2 regions of the Streptomyces sp. NPDC001493 genome follow, and region 2 is predicted to be linked to the other one. Evidence: riboswitches for the same ligand, from Rfam matches in the RefSeq annotation. Region 2 holds a riboswitch; the other holds the start of a gene.
What was found. Region 2 has a riboswitch for ZMP and ZTP ahead of ACWCWD_RS24885 (phosphoribosylaminoimidazolecarboxamide formyltransferase). Riboswitches for the same ligand answer to the same signal wherever they lie in the genome.
Positions count from the first base shown of each region.

Region 1: another riboswitch for ZMP and ZTP. It lies ahead of ACWCWD_RS35000 (bifunctional 5,10-methylenetetrahydrofolate dehydrogenase/5,10-methenyltetrahydrofolate cyclohydrolase); the one in region 2 lies ahead of ACWCWD_RS24885 (phosphoribosylaminoimidazolecarboxamide formyltransferase).

Region 1 covers NZ_JBSFHV010000041.1:22,513-33,142, reverse strand. The annotation lists gene ACWCWD_RS35005 (ABC transporter ATP-binding protein) at 1-1,872, shown strand, start outside; gene ACWCWD_RS35000 (bifunctional 5,10-methylenetetrahydrofolate dehydrogenase/5,10-methenyltetrahydrofolate cyclohydrolase) at 1,924-2,757, opposite strand; ZMP/ZTP riboswitch at 2,806-2,891, opposite strand; gene ACWCWD_RS34995 (MarR family winged helix-turn-helix transcriptional regulator) at 2,933-3,415, opposite strand; gene ACWCWD_RS34990 (nitroreductase family protein) at 3,623-4,270, shown strand; gene ACWCWD_RS34985 (hypothetical protein) at 4,311-4,613, opposite strand; gene ACWCWD_RS34980 (endonuclease/exonuclease/phosphatase family protein) at 4,703-5,722, opposite strand; gene ACWCWD_RS34975 (glycosyltransferase family 4 protein) at 6,539-7,669, shown strand; gene ACWCWD_RS34970 (exopolysaccharide biosynthesis polyprenyl glycosylphosphotransferase) at 7,666-9,156, shown strand; gene ACWCWD_RS34965 (O-antigen ligase family protein) at 9,159-10,568, shown strand; gene murJ (murein biosynthesis integral membrane protein MurJ) at 10,565-10,630, shown strand, end outside.
Region 2 covers NZ_JBSFHV010000018.1:163,448-174,077, reverse strand. The annotation lists gene ACWCWD_RS24915 (VWA domain-containing protein) at 1-366, opposite strand, end outside; gene ACWCWD_RS24910 (CPBP family intramembrane glutamic endopeptidase) at 497-1,327, shown strand; gene ACWCWD_RS24905 (PhzF family phenazine biosynthesis protein) at 1,574-2,395, opposite strand; gene ACWCWD_RS24900 (hypothetical protein) at 2,421-2,879, opposite strand; gene ACWCWD_RS24895 (nuclear transport factor 2 family protein) at 3,039-3,464, opposite strand; gene ACWCWD_RS24890 (TetR family transcriptional regulator) at 3,550-4,134, shown strand; gene ACWCWD_RS24885 (phosphoribosylaminoimidazolecarboxamide formyltransferase) at 4,251-5,408, opposite strand; ZMP/ZTP riboswitch at 5,439-5,527, opposite strand; gene ACWCWD_RS24880 (phosphotransferase family protein) at 5,599-6,654, opposite strand; gene ACWCWD_RS24875 (PadR family transcriptional regulator) at 6,944-7,600, opposite strand; gene ACWCWD_RS24870 (EamA family transporter) at 8,117-9,157, shown strand; gene ACWCWD_RS24865 (Clp protease N-terminal domain-containing protein) at 9,329-10,030, shown strand; gene ACWCWD_RS24860 (pyridoxamine 5'-phosphate oxidase family protein) at 10,167-10,630, opposite strand, start outside.

The sequences.
Region 1 (10,630 bases), on a different contig from region 2:
ACCGCCTGGTCGTCGCTGCACAGTGTGATGAACGCCGAGCGCGACCGCCGGCCGTTCTCCCGGGAGACCCTGCGCCGCATCCTCCAATTCGCCCGCCCGCACCGGCGCCGGCTGGTGCGGTTCCTGGCCGCCAGTGTGGCGGGAGCCCTGCTCGCGGTGGCCACGCCGGTCCTCGCGGGCAAGGTGGTCGACGCGATCGTACGGGGCGGCCGGAGCGACACCGTCGTCCGTCTCGCGCTGCTCATCGCGCTCATCGCGCTCGCCGACGCAGCCCTCGGGCTGCTCACCCGCTGGCTGTCGTCCAACCTGGGCGAGGGCCTCATCCTGGACCTGCGGACGGCCGTCTTCGACCACGTCCAGCGGATGCCGGTGGCCTTCTTCACCCGTACCCGTACGGGTGCGCTGGTGAGCCGCCTGAACAGCGACGTCATCGGGGCGCAGCGGGCGTTCAGCAACACCCTCTCGGGCGTGGTCGCCAACGTCGTGACCCTGGTCCTGACGCTCGCCGTGATGCTCGGCATCTCCTGGCGGATCACGCTGCTCGCCCTGGTGCTGCTGCCGGTGTTCGTCGTACCGGCCCGTCGCCGGGGCGCCAGGATGGCGTCGCTGCAGCGGGAGGCGGCCGCGCACAACGCGGCGATGGCGACGCAGATGACGGAGCGCTTCTCGGCGCCGGGCGCCACCCTCGTGAAACTGTTCGGGAGGCCCGCCGACGAGTCCGCCGAGTTCGCGGCCCGGGCGCTGCGGGTGCGGGACATCGGCGTCCGGACGGCCATGGCGCAGTCCGGCTTCATCACCGCTCTCACCCTGGTCTCCGCGCTGGCGCTCGCGCTGGTCTACGGGCTCGGGGGCCACTACGCCCAGCAGGGCACGCTCGAACCCGGTGCCGTCGTCTCGCTGGCCCTCCTGCTGACCCGTCTGTACGCCCCGCTCACCTCGCTCGCCGGCGCGCGGGTGGAGGTGATGAGCGCCCTGGTCAGTTTTGAGCGCGTCTTCGAGATCCTGGACCTGAAGCCGCTGATCGCTGAGAAGCCGGACGCACGACGGGTGCCGGACGGGCCGGTCTCGGTGGAGTTCGACGGCGTCTCGTTCGGTTACCCGTCCGCCGACAAGGTCTCCCTCGCGTCGCTGGAGGCGGTCGCCACGCTCGACGACCGGGGCGGCGCCCAGGTGCTGCACGACGTGTCCTTCACGGCGCGGCCGGGCCGGATGGTCGCCCTGGTCGGCTCGTCGGGGGCGGGCAAGTCGACGATCGCACAGCTGCTCCCCCGGCTGTACGACGCCGACGCGGGGGCCGTCCGGCTGAACGGCGTGGACGTCCGCGACCTGACCGCCGACTCGCTGCGCGAGACGATCGGCATGGTCACCCAGGACGGACACCTTTTCCACGAGTCGGTCCGGGCCAACCTGCTGCTGGCGCGGCCGGAGGCCACCGAGGACGAGATCTGGGACGCCCTGCGCCGCTCGCGGCTCGACGGGCTGGTCGCCTCGCTCCCGGACGGCTTGGACACGGTGGTCGGCGAGCGCGGCTACCGGCTCTCGGGCGGCGAGCGCCAGCGACTGACCATCGCAAGGCTGCTGCTGGCCCGTCAGCGCGTGGTGATCCTCGACGAGGCGACCGCGCACCTCGACTCCACCTCGGAGGCATCGGTCCAGGAGGCTCTGGCCGAGGCCCTGGAGGGCCGGACGGCGCTGGTGATCGCCCACCGGCTCTCGACGGTGCGCGCGGCCGACCAGATCCTGGTCGTCGAGGCGGGGCGGATCGTCGAACGCGGCACCCACGAGGAGCTCCTCGCCGCCGGGGGACGGTACGAGGAGCTGTACCGCACCCAGTTCGAGCGCCCGGACACCGCGCCGCACGCGGTGGGGTGACCGGGCGCTGCGGCGGCGGCTTCCGGGCGTACGGCCCGGAAGCCGGCCGCGTCAGCCCAGGCCGAGCTGGTGGGTCGCCGCCCGGACCGTCTGGTCGAGCAGCACGGCGATCGTCATGGGGCCCACACCGCCGGGCACCGGCGTGATCAGCCCGGCCCGCTCGGCGGCGGACTCGAAGTCGACGTCGCCGACGTTGCCCGGGTTGTACCCCGCGTCGATCACCACGGCCCCGGGCTTGATGTCCGCCCCCGCGATGAAGCGAGGTCTGCCGACCGCGGCGATCAGCACATCGGCTTCCCGCAGGTGCGACGAGAGGTCGGTGGTGCGCGAGTGGCAGTACGTCACCGTCGCGTCCCGGCCGAGCAGCAGCAGGCCCGCCGGCTTGCCGAGGATCGCGCTCCGCCCCACGACGACGGCGTGCTTGCCGGCGAGGTCGACCTCGTACGCGTCGAGCAGCCGCATGATCCCGCCGGGGGTGCAGGAGACGAAGCCGGGCAGGCCGAATCCCATGGCGGCGAAGGAGTGCATGGTGACGCCGTCGACGTCCTTCTCCGGCGCGATCGCCTCGAACGCGGCACGCTCGTCGATGTGGGGGCCCACCGGATGCTGCAGCAGGATGCCGTGCACCCCCGGATCCTCGGAGAGCTCCGTGACCGCCTCGACCAGCCCGGCGGTGGAGATCGAGGCGGGCAGGGCCACGTGCCGCGACTCGATGCCGGCCTTCTCGCACCGGGCGCGCTTCATCCGTACGTAGGTCACCGACGCGGGGTCCTCGCCGACGAGTACCGTCGCGAGGCAGGGCGCCGTCCCCGTCCGCCGCCGGATGGCGGCCGCCGAGGCCGAGGCTGCTTCGACGGTACGCCGGGCTAGGGCGGTGCCGTCCATGAGGCGGGCTGTCTGTGTCCGGGCCACGTGTTGCTCCTGAGCTTCACGGTGGAGTGCCCAGGCGTACGGCAGCGACAAGGTGTCAGGCCGCTCCCCGGTGGTACTCCACCTGAACGCCAGTCACGGCCCGCTCGTCACCCTAGACGATGGGGCCGCCCCACGTCCCCGGTCCCGGTCAGCCGCGCCCTTCGGACCGGGGAGCGGGGGCCAGCAGCTTGCCGAGGATCCGGGAGAGCTGCCGGCGTTCGGCAACCGTCAGCGCCTGGAACGCCTCGTCCAGGAACACCGGGACCGATTCCTCGGCCCGGGCGAGCTGTCTGCGCCCGGGGGCGGTGAGGGTGACGGCGTAGGCGCGGCGGTCGGTGACGTTCCGCTCCCGGCGCACGAGGCCCGCCTGCTCCAGTCCGTCACAGATCCCCACCATCACCGTGCGGTCGATGCGCAGTTGCTCACCGAGCACACGCTGGGAACAGGGGCCGGTCTCCGCGAGCATCTTCAGCACCAGATGGGGGCCGACACCGAGGCCCCGCTCGTCCGCATCCCCCTCCGCGGCGCGTGCGACGGCCGCGGAGGCGCGGCAGAGCGCGATGTCGAGCCGCTCCTCGGCGAGTCGCGGGAAGTAGGTGGCTTGCGCGGTGTCGACGCCACGGTGCGGCATGGGTGTTCCTTCCTCGTCCTGCGGCTCACAGGGTACGGGAATCATCTGGCCACCGATTGTTTGACCCCCGCACCCACCCCTCGTATGCTCACCTTCCATCTGCACCAAGACCGTCTGGACACAGACCATCTGGAGCATGATGAACCTCAACTCGACATGAAAAATGGCCTGTTGATGTGATCCCATCACCGACGGATCGAGGAACTCGTGACTCTCGACCTGACACCTGATCAGTTATTGTCAACCACGCGCGCGGTACGCAGACGGCTCGACCTGGACCGGCCGGTCGCCCGCTCCCTCATCGAGGAGTGCGTGGATCTCGCGACACAGGCACCGACCGGCCGCAACAGGCAGCGCTGGCACTTCCTCGTGGTGACCGACCCCGACCGGCGCGCGCTGGTCGCGGATCTGTTCCGGCGTTCGCTCGCCGTCAACGAGTCTGCACCGCTGGGCAGACGGGACCTGGAACGCATGCACGTGCGGCCCGGCTCGATGGAGAAGGTCTACGACGGGCTGCGCCACCTCCACGACAACATCCACCGGGTGCCCGCCTTCGTCATTCCGGCGGTCGAAGGGCGTACGGACCACGCGTCCGTCGTCGAACAGGCGGGGACCTGGGGCTCGATCCTCCCCGCCGTCTGGAGCTTCATGCTGGCCGCCCGCGCGCGGGGGCTCGGCACGGTCTGGACCACCGCACAGGGACCGTTGGAGCGGGAGCTCGCCGAGGTGCTCGGGGTTCCGTACGAGGAGGTCATGCTCGCCGCGTTCCTGCCCCTCGCCCACACCATCGGCACCGACTTCAAGCCGGCCCGACGGGTCCCCCGCGACCAGGTCCTGCACTGGCAGCGCTGGTAGCACCGCCGGCCCCGCCCCCTGCCCGGACTCGGGTCCCTCGTCAGTCCCGTCCGGCCCGCACCGCGCGTGCGAGCCGGACGGCGCCGCTCATCGCGCGGCCCTCCCCGCTCCGGCGCAGCACCGCACGGCCGCAGCCGCGCCACTGCGAGGGCGGAACCGGGCTGCCGGGTCCGGTGCGGGTGAACAGGGCGTTCACCGAGGTCATCGGATCGCCAGCGGCCGCCTTCGCCAGCAGGACACCGGCGACGAACGGGAGGAGAGTCCCGGCCAGGGCGGAACCGGCCACGGTGACGTGGCGGACGCGGACACGGGGGCGGGGGCGGGGGCGCGATTCGCTGGGCATGGTCCCATCCCACCGGCGGCGCCGGGCCCTCGGATGCGCCGGCGTACTCAGGGCGGCCCGCGGGACGGCTTCCGTCCGCATGAGTACGGCTACTCGGCGCCCGCGCCCCCGAGGTCGACGTACGCGGCCACGGGCAGGTGGTCGCTGCCGGTCGCGGGGAGGGTCCGGATGCCGGTGACGCGGACGGACCGCGCGAGGACCTGGTCGATACGGGCCACCGGAAAGGACGCGGGCAAGCTGAACGCGACTCCGGACCCGGGGGCGTCCAGGTACGCGCGGAGCGGGCCGAGTCCCCGGTCGTCCACGGTGCTGTTGAAGTCGCCGAGCAGGAGGACCCGCGCCAGTGGTTCGTCCCGGATCGCGGTGGCGAGGAGGGCGGCGCTCTCGTCCCGGGGGCCGGAGCGCAGGCCGGTCGCGCCGAGGCGGACGGACGGCAGATGGGCGACGTACACGGCGAGGTCGCCGCGCGGGGTGTGCGCGGTGGCTCTCAGGCCCCGGTTCCAGCCCTCGGCGATGCCGTGCGGCCGGATGTCCACGGGGTGCACGTCCGTCAGGGGATAGGCCGACCAGAGCCCCACCGTGCCGCTCGCTCCGTGGTACGGGAAGCGCGACGCGAGCGCCCGCGCGTACACCGGCAGGGCCTGCGGGGTGAGTTCCTCCAGCGCGACGATCCGCGCCCCGCTGCGGTTCAGGGCCGCCGCCGTCCCCTCCGGGTCGGCGTTCTCGTCACTGACGTTGTGCTGGACCACGACCAGGGCGCCGGAGTCGTCCGTCCCCGTGAGGAAGAGGCCGCCGAACCGGACGCCCCAGACGAGGGCGGGCAGCAGCGCGGCCACCACGGCCACCGGCGCTCTCCTCAGCAGCCCGGCACAGAGGAGTACCGGCACCGCGAGGCCGAGCCAGGGCAGCAGGGTCTCCAGCAGACTTCCCATGCGGCCGGGGGTGTTGGGGACCAGCCGGGGCGCGGCGAGCAGCGCGGCCACCACCGCGGCGAGCGCGGCCCCCGTCTTCCCCCGCCCGGAGCTGTACCACCTCCGGCAGGCCGGGACGGCCGGGACGGCCGGCGATACGCCCGGGGGCGCGGGAGCGGGGGTCTCTGCCGGTTGCATCGTTCTCCTGGGGTCTTCCGTTCGGATCAGGCCGGCGCGGGCCCCGAGAACCCACCATGATCCGGGCGGGAGACCCTGGGGTCGTACGAGATCGGCGGAGCCCGGAACAGAGCGTGGGGTGTCCCGGCGTACGGCTCCGGACTCCGCTTGCGGGTCGCACCGGAGAACGACGCGTCCGGGCTCCTTCCGGTTCCGCTGGGGCCGGTACTCCGTCGTGAGCGGTGGAATTTCTGGACAGCTCCATCCCGAATCGACGGCCGGGACGTTCGGCCGAACGGACCGGCTCGACGGCACGCGGCACGGTCAAGGCCACGAGTGCGAACAGCACCCTGTGCGCGGCCCCTTTCCCGCACCCCTCTCGCGGAAAGGGCCTCGTCGGGAAGGTCCTGCACGAAAAGGCCGGGCGAACAAGCGGAACGCCCTTGGGACGAAAGGGTGAGGAAGCGTCTCCCCACATTCCGCCGGAACGTTTCCGCTCATGCGGGATCCCGGCGCTCCGAGCACGCGGACAGGTCAGCGACGTGCGGCATTCGGGTCCGGCGCGGCCGGTCGCACGAGCGAGTCATCCACGCATTCCGGCTGACTGTCTGTCAAAGTGCAGTTCGGTTTAACTCATTTTCCACTCTCGCGCGAAAGCGCGACACGAACAACCCTGCCCGGAAGGGTGAGCGCGCCCAGGACCGCTCACCGGAAACCACACAGAACGCACGTACACACCTTCTCGATCGGTCATGAGAATTTCCGACCGGCCGTGTGGGGGGGTGCGTACGAAAACCGCCGAAGGCGCCGCGAGAACGTCACCCCGGAGCAATTCTGTTGAAGATCCTTCATCTCGTTCAGCCTGTGGAGGGCGGCGTCGCCCGGGTCGTCGTCGATCTCGTGCGGGCGCAGGTCCGCGCCGGACTCCGGCCCGTCGTCGGGTGCCCGCCGAACGGCCCGCTGGCCGCGCTGGCGTCCGCCGCGGGGGCGGAGGTCCACGGATGGCGGGCCGTACGCGACCCCGGCCTCGGGCTGGCCCGCGAGATCGCCGGAGCCCGGTCCCTGGTCCGGGAGCACAGCCCGCATCTGGTGCACGCGCACAGCGCGAAGGCCGGCCTCGCGGGCCGGATGGCGGTACGCGGCAGGATTCCGACCGTGTTCCAGCCGCACGCCTGGTCGTTCGAGGCGGTACGCGGAGGGACCGCGGCTTCCGCGGTGAAGTGGGAGCGCTTCGGGGCCCGTTGGGCGGACAGGGTGCTCTGCGTCAGCGACTGCGAGCGCCGGGCGGGCGAGCGGGCGGGCATCGCGGCCCACTGGTCGGTGATCCACAACGGCATCGATCTCGACCGCTTCCGGCCGGCCGGGCCCGAGGAACGCGCCGCCGCCCGAACGGCCCTCGGTCTCCCCGCCGGGCCGCCCCTGCTGGTCTGCGTCGGCCGCCTGAGCCGGCAGAAGGGCCAGGACGTCCTGCTGGAGGCGTGGCGCGCGATGCGTCCCGGGGCGGGCCGCCTCGCCCTGGTGGGCAGCGGGCCCGAGGAGGCCCGGCTGCGCGAAGCGGCCCCGGCGGACGTGCTGTTCGCCGGAGCGGCCGAAGATGTCCGCCCCTGGATCCACGCGGCCGACGTCGTCGTCCTGCCCTCGCGGTGGGAGGGCATGGCCCTGGCGCCGCTGGAGGCGATGGCGTGCGGCAGACCGGTGGTGATGACCGACGTTGCCGGCGCCCGGGAGAGCCTGCCGCCCGGACAGGACGCCCACTGCCTCGTCCCGCCGGACGACCCGGCGGCCCTGGCCGCCGCGCTCACCGCACTCCTGTCCGACCCCGCGCTCCGTACGGAACTCGGCGGCGCCGCCCAGCTCCACGCCCGTGCGGTCTTCGACGTGCGCAGGACCGCCGCAGAGGTCAACCACCTCTACCAGGAACTTGTCCACCCGTCCGGCACCACGACGAGAGAGCGGACCGAGCGATGACGACGGAGAGTGCATCACTCCCGGGCACTGCCCGGGGGACCACGCTGCCCCCTGCTTCTTCCACCGTCCATCGGCCACGCGGCGGCCCGGTCCGGCGCTACTCCGAGCCGGTCGTCCGGCAGGTCGGCCGGCACCGGCTGACCGTGCTGCTCGTGGGTGCGGACGGGCTCGTCGCGTGCCTCGCCCCGGCGGTGGGTCCCGCCCCCCGCTGGCCGGTCGTGGTCTTCGCGGCCCAGGCGGCCGCCCAGTTGCTGCTCCACTCCTCCCGCGGCCTGTACCGGCCCCGGCTGTCCCGCTCCGCGGCGTCCGAGTTCCCGGCGGTCCTCGGGCTGACGCTGCTCCAGTGGTTCGTGACCGCCGAGACCCTCACCACGTACGACACCCGCTACGCGATCGGCTGGACCACGCTGCTCTGCGCGGTGGGGGTGCAGACGCTCTTCTGCTGCGTCGCACGGGGTGTGCTGTACCGGGCCGGCGCGCGCGCCGCGGCCCGCCACCCCCGGCCGGCCCTCGTCGTGGGGTCCGGGCCGCTCGCCCGGAGTGCCGCGACCGCCCTGCGGGACCGCACCGAGTACGGCCTGCGGGCCGTGGGCCGGGTCGTGCTGCGCGCGGCGGACGGGAGCCCGGCGGCGGACGACGGAGCGGCGGGCAGGACTCCGGTGCTGCGCACGCGGGAGGAGGTGGGCCGGACCGTCGTACGCAAGCGGGTGGGGCACGTGCTGTTCACCGAGCACCCGGCGGCGACCCCCGAGGGCACCGACCTCTTCGCCCTCCTCACCGGGCACGGCTGCCGCATGTGGCTGATCGAGCCTCCGGCGACCGGCGCGATGCCGGAGCACCGGCCCGCACGTCCGGACCATCTGTGGGGGTACTCCGCGCACCGTCTGCTCGCCGCGCGCCGGCGTCCCCTCTCCCACGCGGTCAAGCGCGCGATGGACATCGCCCTCGCCTCCGTCGCCCTGCTGGCCGCCTCCCCCGCGCTGTTGGCCTGCGCGTGCGCGGTGCGGCTCTGCGACGGGCCCGGGGTGCTCTTCCGTCAGGAGCGACTCGGCCTGCACGGACGGCCGTTCACCCTCCTGAAGTTCCGTACGCTCCGGCCCGCCGACGCCCACGAGTCGGCGACCCGGTGGAACGTCGCGGGCGACCGGCGGATGAGCGCGGTCGGCAAGACGCTCCGCCGGACCTCCCTGGACGAGCTGCCGCAGCTGTGGAACGTGCTGCGCGGGGACATGAGCCTGGTCGGCCCTCGCCCCGAACGCCCCTTCTTCGCGGCCCAGTTCAGCACCATTCACCCCGGATACCAGGCGCGCCACCGGATGCCCGTGGGCATCACCGGGCTCGCCCAGGTGAACGGTCTGCGCGGCGACACCTCGATCGAGGACCGCGCCCGCTTCGACAACCGCTACATCGAGACCTGGTCACTCTGGCAGGACGTGTGCGTGCTCGCCCGCACCGTCCTCTCCCTCTTCCGGTGCGGAGGCAGCTGAGCATGACACCCCCCACGACCGACGCCCCGGTCGCCCCCGCCCCCGTCGCGTCGCACGCGCCCGCCGCGCCACCGGCCCCACCGGCCTCTCCGGTGAAGGCGGCACCGCCCGCCGGGACGCTGGACCTCTGGACCCTGCTGCCACTGGTGGCTACCGTCCTGCTGCTGGCCCTCCCCGTGCCCGGCGCCGGAACTCCCGATTCCCGAGGGGCGCTTCCGGCCGACCTGGCGTCGGGCGTGGCTGTGCTGTGCTGCCTGGGGCGGCTGCTGGCCCGGCGGGTACGCCCCCTGCCGGCGGGCGCGGTGCTCGTGGCCGGACTGGCGGTCACCGGGTTCGCCGTGGCGACCGTCACCGCCTCGGATCCGGTGGCGGCGCTCCCCGGCTTCGTCCGCTACCTCCAGGTCTTCGTCCTCGTGCCGCTCGCCGTGTGCCTGACGATCCGGGACGCCCGCGGCTTCCGGCTCCTGACCGCGGCGCTCGTCCTGCTCGCCGTGGTCCAGGGGTTCGTCGGAGTCCGCCAGTTCGCCACCGGCACCGGTGCCTCCTACATGGGCGAGGAGGTCCGCGCGGTCGGGACGTTCGGCCCCGGCGACATCATGGGCATGGCGACGGTCGTCGCGTACGGGCTGCTCGCCGCCGTGCCGTACGCGCTCTGCCCGCCCGCCCCGGTGCGCCGCTGGCTGCGTCCCTGTGCGCTCGTCGTCACCGCCGGGCTGGTCGTGGCCCTCGCCGTCTCCTTCAGCCGGGGTTCGTGGATCGCGACGGCGCTGGCCGCGCTCACGGTGGTGGTGCTGACCGGGCGGCGCACGGCGACCCGGTCGCTGCTTGTTCTGGGCGCGCTGTCGGTGGTCCTCGTCGGCGGGTTCGGCATCGGTTCCGACATGGTCCGGGAGCGGCTATCCAGCGTCACCGACGTGGCGCGGGCCCCCGACCGGTCCGTCAACGACCGGTACTCCCTGTGGGAGGCCGCAGGGAGTATGTGGCGGGAGCGGCCGGCGACCGGCGTCGGGCTCAAGGGCTTCCCGGAGTTCCGCGACGGCCACGCCTCGATCGGCCTGTCCTCGGGGAGCGACACGGAGGGGGCCGGCCAGGAGTTCCGCAGGCAGGCCCTGCTGTCCCCGCACAACATGTATCTGCTGGTCCTCGGGGAGCAGGGACTGATCGGGTTCGTCACCGTCGTGGGCGGCTGGCTGGCGGTCCTCGTGGCGTCGGTGCGCGCCCTCTTCCTCGCCCGCCGCCGGCGGGCCGGCGCGATCGACTGCGGACTGGTGGCCGTGGGGCTGGTGGTGTGGCAGACCATCGACTTCCTGTACGCGGACATCGGCGGGCCCACGACCGTGCTCACGGGAGTCGTGCTGGGACTGGGCGCGTGGTGGGCGCTGAGCGTTCCGGACGAGGCGGCCGGCGCGTGAGCGACACCACGACCGGCGCCGGCCCCTCCGCCGGGCCGCCACCCGGAGCGGACGGGCCCGGA
Region 2 (10,630 bases):
CAGCCAGACCTGGTACGGGGCCTTGCCGCCGGCCGCCACGGTGTTGGCGACCTTGTACGAGTCGGCGGCCACCACCCGGACGTCCATGCAGCGTCCGTCCGTGCGCACCTCGTCCTCGCGCGCCCGGTCGGCGACGGCGCGTACGGCGGGGGCGATGTCGGGCGAAGCGGCCACGGTGAGCCGGACCGCGTCGCTCCCGCACGGCTCGGAGAACGAGAGCAGGCCGCCGCGCGCGACCACCGCCGTTCCGGCCGCGACCGTGACGACGAGTGCGCCGGCGACGGCGACCGCGCGGCGACGGGGCGGCGGCGATGCCGCCCCGGGTCTCTCCGCCGCGGAGCGGTCGGGCAAGCTGTGACGTCCCATGTCGGTGGTGCCCTCCTTGAGAATGAACAAGGAAAGGGGGACCACACCATCGGTGATGGTGCTCGTCCCCCGGCCTGTCGCGCATGATCTTCGTACTTGCTTTCGAGACCCTAGCGGTGCGGCGGGTGGCATGGGACGCGATTGCAGAACTAAAGGCGGTGTACCGGTGGAGGTGGGGCGTGTGGCTGATTCTTGTCCCCAAGAGTCGCTTTCCCGAAGGACTTTGCGGTCCGAGACAGTGTTGGTCCTCGCGCTGTCGTTGGGCGCGAGCGGGGTCTCCGCACTCATCAGTTTTGTCGGATCGCTGACGAAACCGGGGGGTTTGAAGGATCAGGCGGCCACGCTCAACGGCTCGTACGCGCCAGGACGTCCATGGCTTGATCTGGCATGGCAAACGTTTGGGATCGCAACGGCTCTGGTACCCGTCGCATTGGTGGCGCACCTGCTGATCCGGGAGGGCGCGAGCCTGCGGACCATCGGGTTCGACCGCACCCGGCCCGGCCCCGATCTGCGGCGCGGCGTCGCGGTGGCGGCCTGCATCGGCAGCGCCGGGCTCGCCTTCTACCTCGTGGCACGGGCCACCGGCTTCAACCTCACGGTGGTGCCCGAGTCGCTGCCCGAGGTCTGGTGGAAGTTCCCCGTACTGATCCTCTCCGCGCTGCAGAACGCCGTGGTGGAGGAGGTCATCGTGGTCGGCTACCTGCTGCGCAGGCTCGACCAGCTGGGGTGGACACCCAGGGCCGCGCTGCTGGGCAGTTCGGTGCTGCGCGGTTCCTACCACCTCTACCAGGGGATCGGCGGCTTCCTCGGCAACATGGTGATGGGCGTCGTCTTCGTCCTGCTCTACCGGCGCTGGGGCCGGGTCGGCCCGCTGGTGGCCGCGCACGCGCTCCTCGACATCGGGGCCTTCGTCGGATACGCGCTGCTCGCCGGGAAGGTGGACTGGCTGCCCACGCCGTGAGCCGCCGCGCTGCCGCGGGGCGTTGGTCGCGGGCGCAACGGGTGATGCGGGCGGGAGCGGGGGAGCAGGGGCGGAGTGGGGGGCGGGGGATCTTCGGGAGTTGTGCGAGTCCGGGGAGTCGTGCGGGACCGGGCCCGGGACTCGTGCCGCTTCCGGGACGGCGGGGGCTCCTGCGGGTGATGCCGCGGGAGCCCCTCGGTGCTGTTCCGGGGCGGCGTGCTGCCGCGTAGGGCTCGCACCGTCCGCTCAGAGCGCGGCGAGGAGTTCCCCGTCGATGACGGTCACGGCATTGCCGGTGAGCAGCGTCCGGTCCCCGCGCAGTTCGGTGCGGACCAGGCCGGTACGGGCGGATCCCTGGAGGCCGGTCAGCGCGTCACGGCCCAGCCGGGCCGACCAGAACGGGGCGAGCGCGGTGTGCGCGCTGCCCGTCACCGGGTCCTCGTCGATGCCGACCCGGGGGAAGAAGCCCCGGGAGACGAAGTCGTACCCCAGCGTGGGGTCCTCGGCGGCGGCGGTGACGATCACTCCGCGCCGCGAACACCGTACGAGGGCCGCGAAGTCGGGCGTCAGGCCGCGTACGGTCGCCTCGTCGTCGAGCTCGACCAGCAGATCGCCGATGTACTCGGCCGTGTCCAGGACCACGAGGGGCTCGGCGCCCAGCGCGCGGGCCAGACCCTCCGGCTCCGGCTCGGGCGTGAGGGGGGAGGTGGGGAAGTCCATCGTGTACGCGGAGCCGGGACGGGCAACGGTGGTGAGCACCCCGGACCGGGTGGCGAACCGTACGGCGCCCGTGGCCGTCCCCGTCGAGTGCAGCACGTGCGCGGTGGCGAGCGTGGCGTGCCCGCACAGGTCGACCTCCGTCGTCGGGGTGAACCAGCGCAGCGCCCAGTCGGCGTCCCCGCCCGGCGGCAGGGGGTGGGCGAAAGCCGTCTCCGAGAGGTTGACCTCGGTGGCGATCCGCTGAAGCGTGCCCGCTTCGGGGAATGCGCCGGAGTCCAGGAGGACGACACCGGCGGGATTGCCGGCGAAGGGCTGGTCGGTGAACGCGTCGACGATACGGATTCTCATGGGGCGACCGTAACGAGGACGGTTCTCAGAAGTTCGCCCGGACCGTTTCCTCGGCGCGCTCCGTTTCCTCGGCGCGCTTCGTTTCCTCGGCGCGCTCCGCCTGCGAGGCAGCCGCGGCGTCCAGCAGGAGCCAGCCGTCGATTTCCACCGGTCCCCGGTCTTCCGGCCGCCATCCGTGCGCCATCGCCGCGTCGAGCAGCGCGCGGGCCGCGCCGGGCTCGTGGAGGTTCAGCGAGCTGCCCCGGATCCACCCCACGTCCCCCGATCCCAGAGGGGCTCCGCCCGGGACGTACCGGTCGGGCCCACTCGCGAAGACGATGCGCAGCGGTCCGCCGGTGCCGGAAGGCTGCGGGGACAGAGTGAGAACCTGGCGGCAGTCGGCCGGCCGGCCGTGCTCGTCCTTGCGGTGGCTGTGGCGATGCTGCCAGAAGTAGGTACGCCCGTCGGCGACCAGGCGGCGGAGGCTTCCCGATTTGCGTGGCACGGGACGGAGGATACGCGGCGCTGCCCGCCCTGCCGAGACGTGGGCCGCACTCATGACCGTGCGGAACCGGTCGCTGTCGGCCTTGCTTTCGGCCTGCTTTCCTCGCTTTCGGCCTCGCTTTCGGCCTCAAGCCGACTTGTGCCGTACGGTTTTGGCGTTTCAGGCTCGGGCGGCGGCGACTCCGAAGCCGTCCATGTAGTCGCGGACGCGCGTGATCAGTCCGTCGCGGACGTGGAGTACCAGGAGACCGGGGACGGTGAACACAGTGGCGTCGGCCGCCACTGTCCCCACCACCACGTGCTCGGCGATGAGCACCTCCGGATCGGCGGTCTCATGGACCGCGATTCGTCTGACCTCCCGCACCCGGGTGGGGCCCGCGCCCCAGGCTGCCCGGTAGCCGGCGCGCACGGCCGCACGCCCCTCGAAGCGCGGAGGGAAGCCGGGCGAGGTGAACGGGAACTCGTGCACCGCGTCGACGGCGTAGAGATCGGCGAGATCGTCCGGGGACTTGTCGAGCATGGCCCGGTAGTAACGGGCCAGCACCTCGTGGGGGGTTCGAACAGCGGACGTCTCGTGAGGCGACACGGGGCCGCTCCTTTCGCTCAACGCTTGTTGACCCACTCACCGTAGGGTCGGCCGGGGATTCGGTCAACGGCTGTAGAGTGAATCGGTGTCCACTCCTTCCTCGTCCCGTGCCGACCGACGCCGAGCGACCGAGGTGCGCATCCTCGACAGTGCCCGGGAGCTGTTCGCGCAGAAGGGATTCGAGCGCACGACCATGCGCGCCGTGGCGGCCGCGGCGCGCGTCGATCCCGCTCTGGTCATGCAGTACTTCGGTTCAAAGCGAGGGCTGTTCGGCCAAGCCGTGCAGGCGTTGCCCGCCCCGCCGACGGTCGCTGCCGACACCGACGAGCTCGTCGATCAGTTGCTGGCCTCGCTCGGCCTCAAGCTCGGCGGCCTTCCCGAGGGCACGCTGGCGATGATGCGGTCCATGCTCACCGACGAGGCGGCAGCCGAGCACGTCCGGGTCGCTCTCGGCAGGCAGATCGGCAGTGTCGGTGCCGCTCTGCCCGCCGAGGATTCCGAACTGCGCGCGGCGCTGCTCGTCACCGCGTTGCTGGGCGTGACCATCGGCCACCAACTCCTCGGCCTGGCCCCGCTGCGTGATGCCTCTGCGGACCGGGTCGCCGCGTTGCTCCGCCCGGCCTTCAAAGCATTGGCCGGAGTGACCGAGCACGCCGGAGCGACGGAGTGACGGCGGTGGACGCAGGGAGGTGACGGGCAGGGGTATCAGGGAGCCTGTGGTGTGAGGGCGCGTACCTGCGGTGTGAGGGTGCGTGCCTGCGGTGTCAGGGTGTCGGTGGCGTGGTGTCAGTGGTGGAACAGCCTCAGCCCGGTGCGTGCCAGGGAGATCCCGTGCTCGCGGCAGGCTGCCTCGACCTCGTCGGACCTGATGGATCCTCCGGGCTCCGCGATGTACCGAACGCCGTGGCGCCGGGCCTGGTCGACGTTGTCGCGGAACGGCAGGGCGCCGTCGGACGCGAAGGCGACCCGGTCGAGACGCTGTATCCATCGAGCACGCTCGTCGGCGGTGAACTCCGTAGCCGGCGTGGTGAGTACCTGCGCCAGCCGTCCGGTCTCGTCCGGAGTGAGGTCGCCCTCGATGAAACGGATCTGCCAGTTGATCCGGTCCTGACGTCGAACGCCCGGACGGAAGTGGAGCGCGCGAACGCCGGGATGGCGCCGCAGCCACCAGGTGTCGGCCTTGGCACCGGCGAGCCGGGTGCAGTCGACCCGGGACTGCTGACCGGCGCCGATTCCCAGCGTCATGCCGTCGCGGACGTAGCAGACCGAATTGGACTGGGTGAAGCGCAGGACCGCCAGTCCCAGGAGCAAGTCCGCCGAGGCGGTACCGGGGAGCGGATCGCCCACGACCGGGTCGAGCAGCGCCGGGGACAACTCCGTGGCGTCGTGCTGCTGGGTCAGGCGCAGGCCGAAGACCTCCCGGGTCTCGTTGCGCGGGGGAGTGAAGGCGACGTCCGCCTCCATGATCAGGAAACGGCCGTTCTTCTTCCTGCGGAGCCGTTCGACCGTGCCGGGCGCGTAGCCGGGGGCGACGATGCCGTCGCAGACCATGCCGGCCAGCAGCTCGGCGAGTTCGGCGTCGACCGGATGGGAGACGGCGGCGAAGTCGCCGTAGGAGGACTTCGGATCGGCGTCCCGGGCCCGCAGATAGGCGCCGGCAAGCGCGCCGATCTCCCCGTCGGCGACCCCGTAGAGCTCTGCGGTGACCTCGTCGATGGGTCCGGAGACGGCCGCCCCCGCAGGTGAGACGTGCTTGAACGAAGCGGCTGCCGGCCTGCCCAGCGTCCGGGCGGCCTCGTGGACGAGCTGCCATCCGTTCAGCGCGTCCAGCATGTTGATGAGGGACGGTTCTCCGTGCAGCAGCCGTACCGGCCATGTGCCGGGCGTCACCGGTGCGGCGTACGCGGTCTCCTGTTGCGGATTGGTTCCGTAGCGCAGCTTCACTTCACGGCCTCCTCAGCGGGACATCGCTGACGGAGGCGCCCAGGCGGTCGACGTCCACATCGGAACAGGTACGGCCGCTCCCCGGTGGTTGTCCACCTTCGCCAGTCGCGGCCGGACAGAACTCTAGCGGCATCCGACAGGCTCGACCCAGCCTTCGGCGAGGCGCTTGAACATCCGCAGAGCGGTCCTCCTACCAAGGGCGGGCGTCGTGCGCGGGCAAGGGGCGCAGCCTCGGCCAGCGTTCGAGCAGGCGACGGGCGAGGGCGGAACCGAGGCTGCCCACGGCGTGCAGACGGTCGTGGTCGCGGGCCATGCCGGCGACCACGTCCAGGCGGTGGACGAGCCGCTCGCGGGCGGAGACGTAGCCCCACGTGAAGTCCTCGGCGGGCACCCGCGCGAGCTGGTCGACCGTTCCGCGGTGGGCCCGTTCGACGAGCGCGTCGCCCTGGATCAGCCAGGCCACGCACGCGTCGGCGAGGTCACCCGGCACGTCCGTCCCGGTGAGGCCTCGCCAGGTGGTCCGGTAGACGTTCTCGACCTCCGCGAGCGGGGCCCCGGTGACCGACATGGCGCACCAGCAGGTGGGGAATCCCGTGCGGAGGTAAGCGAGTTCGATCAGGCCGTTGCCGAGTGACGCCCGCTCGAAGTCGACGAAGCGGACGCCGTCGGCAGTGCGCAGATCATTGCCGGGGCAGGGGTCGCCGTGCAGCAGCGCATGGTGCCCGGTGGGGTCCAACCGCTCCAGGAGGCCGGCGAGTTCATCGGGGACCGTGGACGGTACGGGCACGTCGAGCGCCTGGGCCAGGGCGAGGAAGGACTCCACGTCGGTGGCTGTGGGGCCCGACCAGGCGGGTAGTGCGCCCGCGTCGGCCGGTCCGGTCAGGGCGTGCAGTCGGGCGAGTGACTCGGCGTACCCGGGCATCCAGTCGTTCGTCCTGCCGAGGTCGTCCACGTGCTCCAGGACCATCACCCGCGAGGACGGGTCCGCGGCGAGCACCGCGGGGGCCACGGCGGGCCGGGAGGCCCGTCCCGCCAGGCGCAGCCCGGCCACCTCTCGCGCGAAGCGCGTGTCCGCGTCGGCGCCGGTGTCTCCGCCGTCGGTGATCTGCTTGACGACCACCAGCCGCCGGTCGGTCAGTCGTACCCGCCACACCCGTGACCGGGGACTGCTGTCCAGGAGTCTGGCCGACCTGGGGGTGCCCACGGTGGATCGCAGTGCTTCGCCGAACGGAACACGTCTGAGCATGTCGGTGAGCGTAGACGGGCCTTCGCGCGCGCGAGGGTCTTTGCGTACAACCACCGGTCACGGACCCGGAGACGGTCATGGGCCCGGAGATCGGCACGGGCCCGGACGGCCAGTGCCGAGCCGGCCAGCCCCTTCCGTCGGGGCTCCGCGCCACCGCTCCGCGCCGCCACGGCGGATCGCGACCCGCCGTGCGGGCGGGACGACGGAAAAGAGGCCCCGCGACCAGCTCTCACACGGTGTGAGCCTGTCGCGAGGCCCCTTGTCCCCGCCCGCTCTCGTACCCACGGCCTCAGTTCTCGTCGGCCAGGATGAGGTAGAGCTTCTTCTTGGCGTCGTTGATGACGGCGAGCGCCTTCTTGCGCTGGTCGGCGGAGCCGGTCTTCCAGACCTGGCCGAACGCCTCCATGAGGCCGAACCCGGCCTGCCGGATCTCGTTCACGCTCTCCCAGTCGACGCCGCGCCCGGCGTCCTCCCACGGCGCGTCGGGACCGGACTCGGCCTCGGCGCTCCCGGCCTCGGTGAGCGTGAACAGCTTCTTGCCGCCCTCGCTCGCGCTGACGATCAGGCCCTCGTCCTCCAGCAACTGGAGCGTCGGGTAGACCGAACCAGGGCTGGGCCGCCAGGCCCCACCGCTGCGCTCGCCGATCTCCTGGATCATTTCGTAGCCGTGCATCGGGCGGTCCTTGAGCAGCGCCAGGATCGAGGCGCGTACGTCGCCGCGCCGCGCCCGTCCCCGGCCGCCACCTCGTCCCCGGCCGCCACCGAAGGGGCCCCCGCCGAACGGTCCGCCGCCGGGTCCGCCGCCGAAGGGGCCGCTGCCGAACTGCGGCCCGAAGGGACCGAAGGCGGACCGCCGGCCGTCGAAGTCTCCGCGGCCCGGCCGTCCGGGTCCGCCCTGTCCGCGACCGCCTCGGCCGCGCTCGTTGTCGAATCCATGTGAACGCATGACGCGCTCCTTCCGGTTGATCGGATGACCGGTACGTTCGTACCGATGGCTCAACGATATATCGGAAACTATCGCTCGGCAAGGATGTGCGGGGATCGGCGTCCGGTGACCCGGGCCGGTGGGCGCCGACCGATTGCCGCCGATGGGTGACGCTGCTCGCTGATCGGCAGCTCCCAGGAATCGGCAGGTTCCAGAGCATGGCTGTTGAGACTGAGATCGTTCGCGAGGCGACCGGTGAAGTGGTGGAGGCGTTCGCCCGTCTCCTTCCGCAGCTGTCGTCCAGGGCGAAGACGGGAGTCCACCGTCCACCGGGTCACCCTGCGCTGACGCGCGGCGTCGGACTCCGTCGAGGCCGAGCCGCCCTGCATGGTCCGTACGTCTTCCGCCAGCGGCGTCCGGAGCATGTCCGACGTTGCATCCACAGCCCCGTTCCGGCGGCGAGGGATGCGCGGCGGTGTGTTTCGGCGGAGATGCGACAGGGGTGACCGGGCCGGTTGCACCTGACATGATGTGCCGATGCAGGCGTCTCAGGGGAGAAGTGCCGGCCTGGGGCTCGCCCTGGCCTCGGCGTTCGCGTTCGGTGGCTCCGGGGTGGCGGCGAAACCGCTCATCGAGGCGGGCCTCGATCCGCTGCACATGGTGTGGCTCAGGGTCGCGGGCGCGGCGCTCGTGCTGTCCCCCGCCGCCTGGCGGCACCGGAACCTGCTGCGGGAGCGGCCCGCGCTGCTGGCCGGCTTCGGGCTGTTCGCCGTCGCGGGTGTCCAGGCCTGCTACTTCGCCGCCATCTCGCGTATCCCGGTGGGCGTGGCGCTGCTCGTCGAATACCTCGCGCCCGCCCTCGTGCTGGGCTGGGTCCGGTTCGTGCGGCGCCAGCCGGTCACCCGCGCCGCCGCCCTCGGGGTGCTGCTGGCGGCGGCCGGGCTCGCCTGTGTCGTCGAAGTCTGGTCCGGGCTGCGCTTCGACCCCCTCGGTCTGCTGCTCGCTCTCGCGGCGGCCTGCTGTCAGGTCGGCTACTTCGTCCTGTCGGACCCGGGTGCGCCCGTCGCCGGCCAGGAAGGCGGCGGCGTGCGTCGCGAGCCGCCGCACCCGGTGGGCGTCATCGCGTACGGGCTGCTGGTCGGCACGGCGCTGCTCACGCTGGTCGCCCGCCCCTGGGGCATGGGCTGGTCGGTGCTCGGTTCCACCGCCCGGATGAGCGGCCACGGGGTTCCGGCCTGGCTCCTGCTGGCCTGGGTCGTGCTGCTGGCGACCGTGCTCGCCTACCTGGCCGGCGTGGTCTCCGTGCGGCTGCTCTCACCACAGGTCGCCGGAGTCGTCGCGTGCCTGGAAGCGGTGGTGGCGACCGTGCTCGCGTGGGTGCTGCTCGGCGAGCACCTGTCCGGACCTCAGCTGGTCGGCGGACTCGTCGTACTGGCCGGTGCCTACATCGCGCAGTCCTCGGCCCCGAAAGCCCCGTCGGGGCCGGTGGCGTCGGGGCCGGTCGATCCCGGTGTGCGGGGCGCGGCGGGAGAGGGCGTCGACCGTATGCGTACCGGCGGCGGAGCGGCGTCCGCCTGACGGCTGTAGGGTCGCTCGCCGCGCCGCCGCCGACCGTGCCTGTGTCGTTCGGCGGCCGCCGGGCCGTTCACCCTCACCTGTCGCGCCCTCGTCGCGCGGCTCGCCTCGGCGTACCCGAATAGGCGTCAATTACAGATTGACGGCTAGGGGTCGTCAATCTACGCTTGACGCATGACGCCACTCAATATCAGCCTCGCCGACCTGATCGCCCGTCTGGACCAGGAACTCCCCGACGTCGACCCGCTGGCCCGCATCAGTGAGGCGCACCTCCGCGCGCAGACCCTGTCCGACCTCGGTGAGCAGCTCATCGACCACTACGTCGGCAAGGCCAAGCAGGGTGGTGCGTCGTGGACCGAGATCGGTACCGCCATCGGGGTGACCAAGCAGGCCGCCCAGCAGCGCCACACCCCCAACCCCTTCGAGCGGTACACCAATCTGAACCGGCACAGCATCGTGCTGGCGCAGGAGGCCGCCCGGACGCACAAGCACGAGTTCATCGGTACCGAACACATCCTGCTCGGGCTGCTCGGTGAGCCTCGGGGCCTGGCCCACGAGGTGCTGACGGCGAAAGCCGGGTCGGAGCAGCGTGTCCGCGACGCGGTCGACGCGGTGATCCAGCCGGTCGGGCAGAAGACGCAGCGGGGGCACATCGCCTTCCGGCCGGAGGGTAAGGAGGCCATCGAGCAGGCGATCCGCGCGTCGGCCGAGCTCGGCAACGACTGGGTCGGCACGGAACACACGCTGCTGGGACTGATCCGCGTCGAGGGGAGCCCGGCCGCACGGATCCTGCACGACCTCGGCTTCACGCCGGACGAGCTGTACGAGACGGTGAAGACCGGGATCGCCCGGCGGTCCGCCGCGCGCGAGGAGTAGGGGAGCAGGGGCGGACGGGCGGCGCTGCTGGTGCTGTTGTCGCTCGCGGTGGGGCGTACGCGCTAAGTCGTGCCGGGTTTCGACTCCGCGCGTACGGCCCCGCGTGCGGCCCCTGCGTACGGCCTCTGCGCGCGGTTCAGTGCGCCGCGAGGTACTCCGGGAGGGGGATCGACGGGTCGAGGTCGTCGGACGGGATCGGTTCGCCGTACGTCCGGGCGACCGGCACCACGCCCGCCCAGTACGGCAGCGCGAGGTCCTCGGGCGCGTCGTTGGGCCCGCCGGTGCGGAGCTTCGCGGAGACCTCCTCCAGGTCCAGCCGGATCACCGCGGTGGCGGCGAGCTCCTTGGCGTCGGCCGGCCGCGAGTCCTGGGACCGGCCCGCGACGACCTGGTCCACGATGGCGTCGAGCGCCATCCGCCGCTCGTCGGGGTCCGTCACGGTGTGGGCGATGCCGTGCGCCACCACTGAGCGGTAGTTGATCGAGTGGTGGAAGGCGGAGCGCGCCAGGACCAGCCCGTCGACCTGGGTGACGGTCAGGCAGACCGGCAGGCCGGGGTCCGTGGTGTTGGCCATGCGCAGCGGCCGGGAGCCGGTCGAGC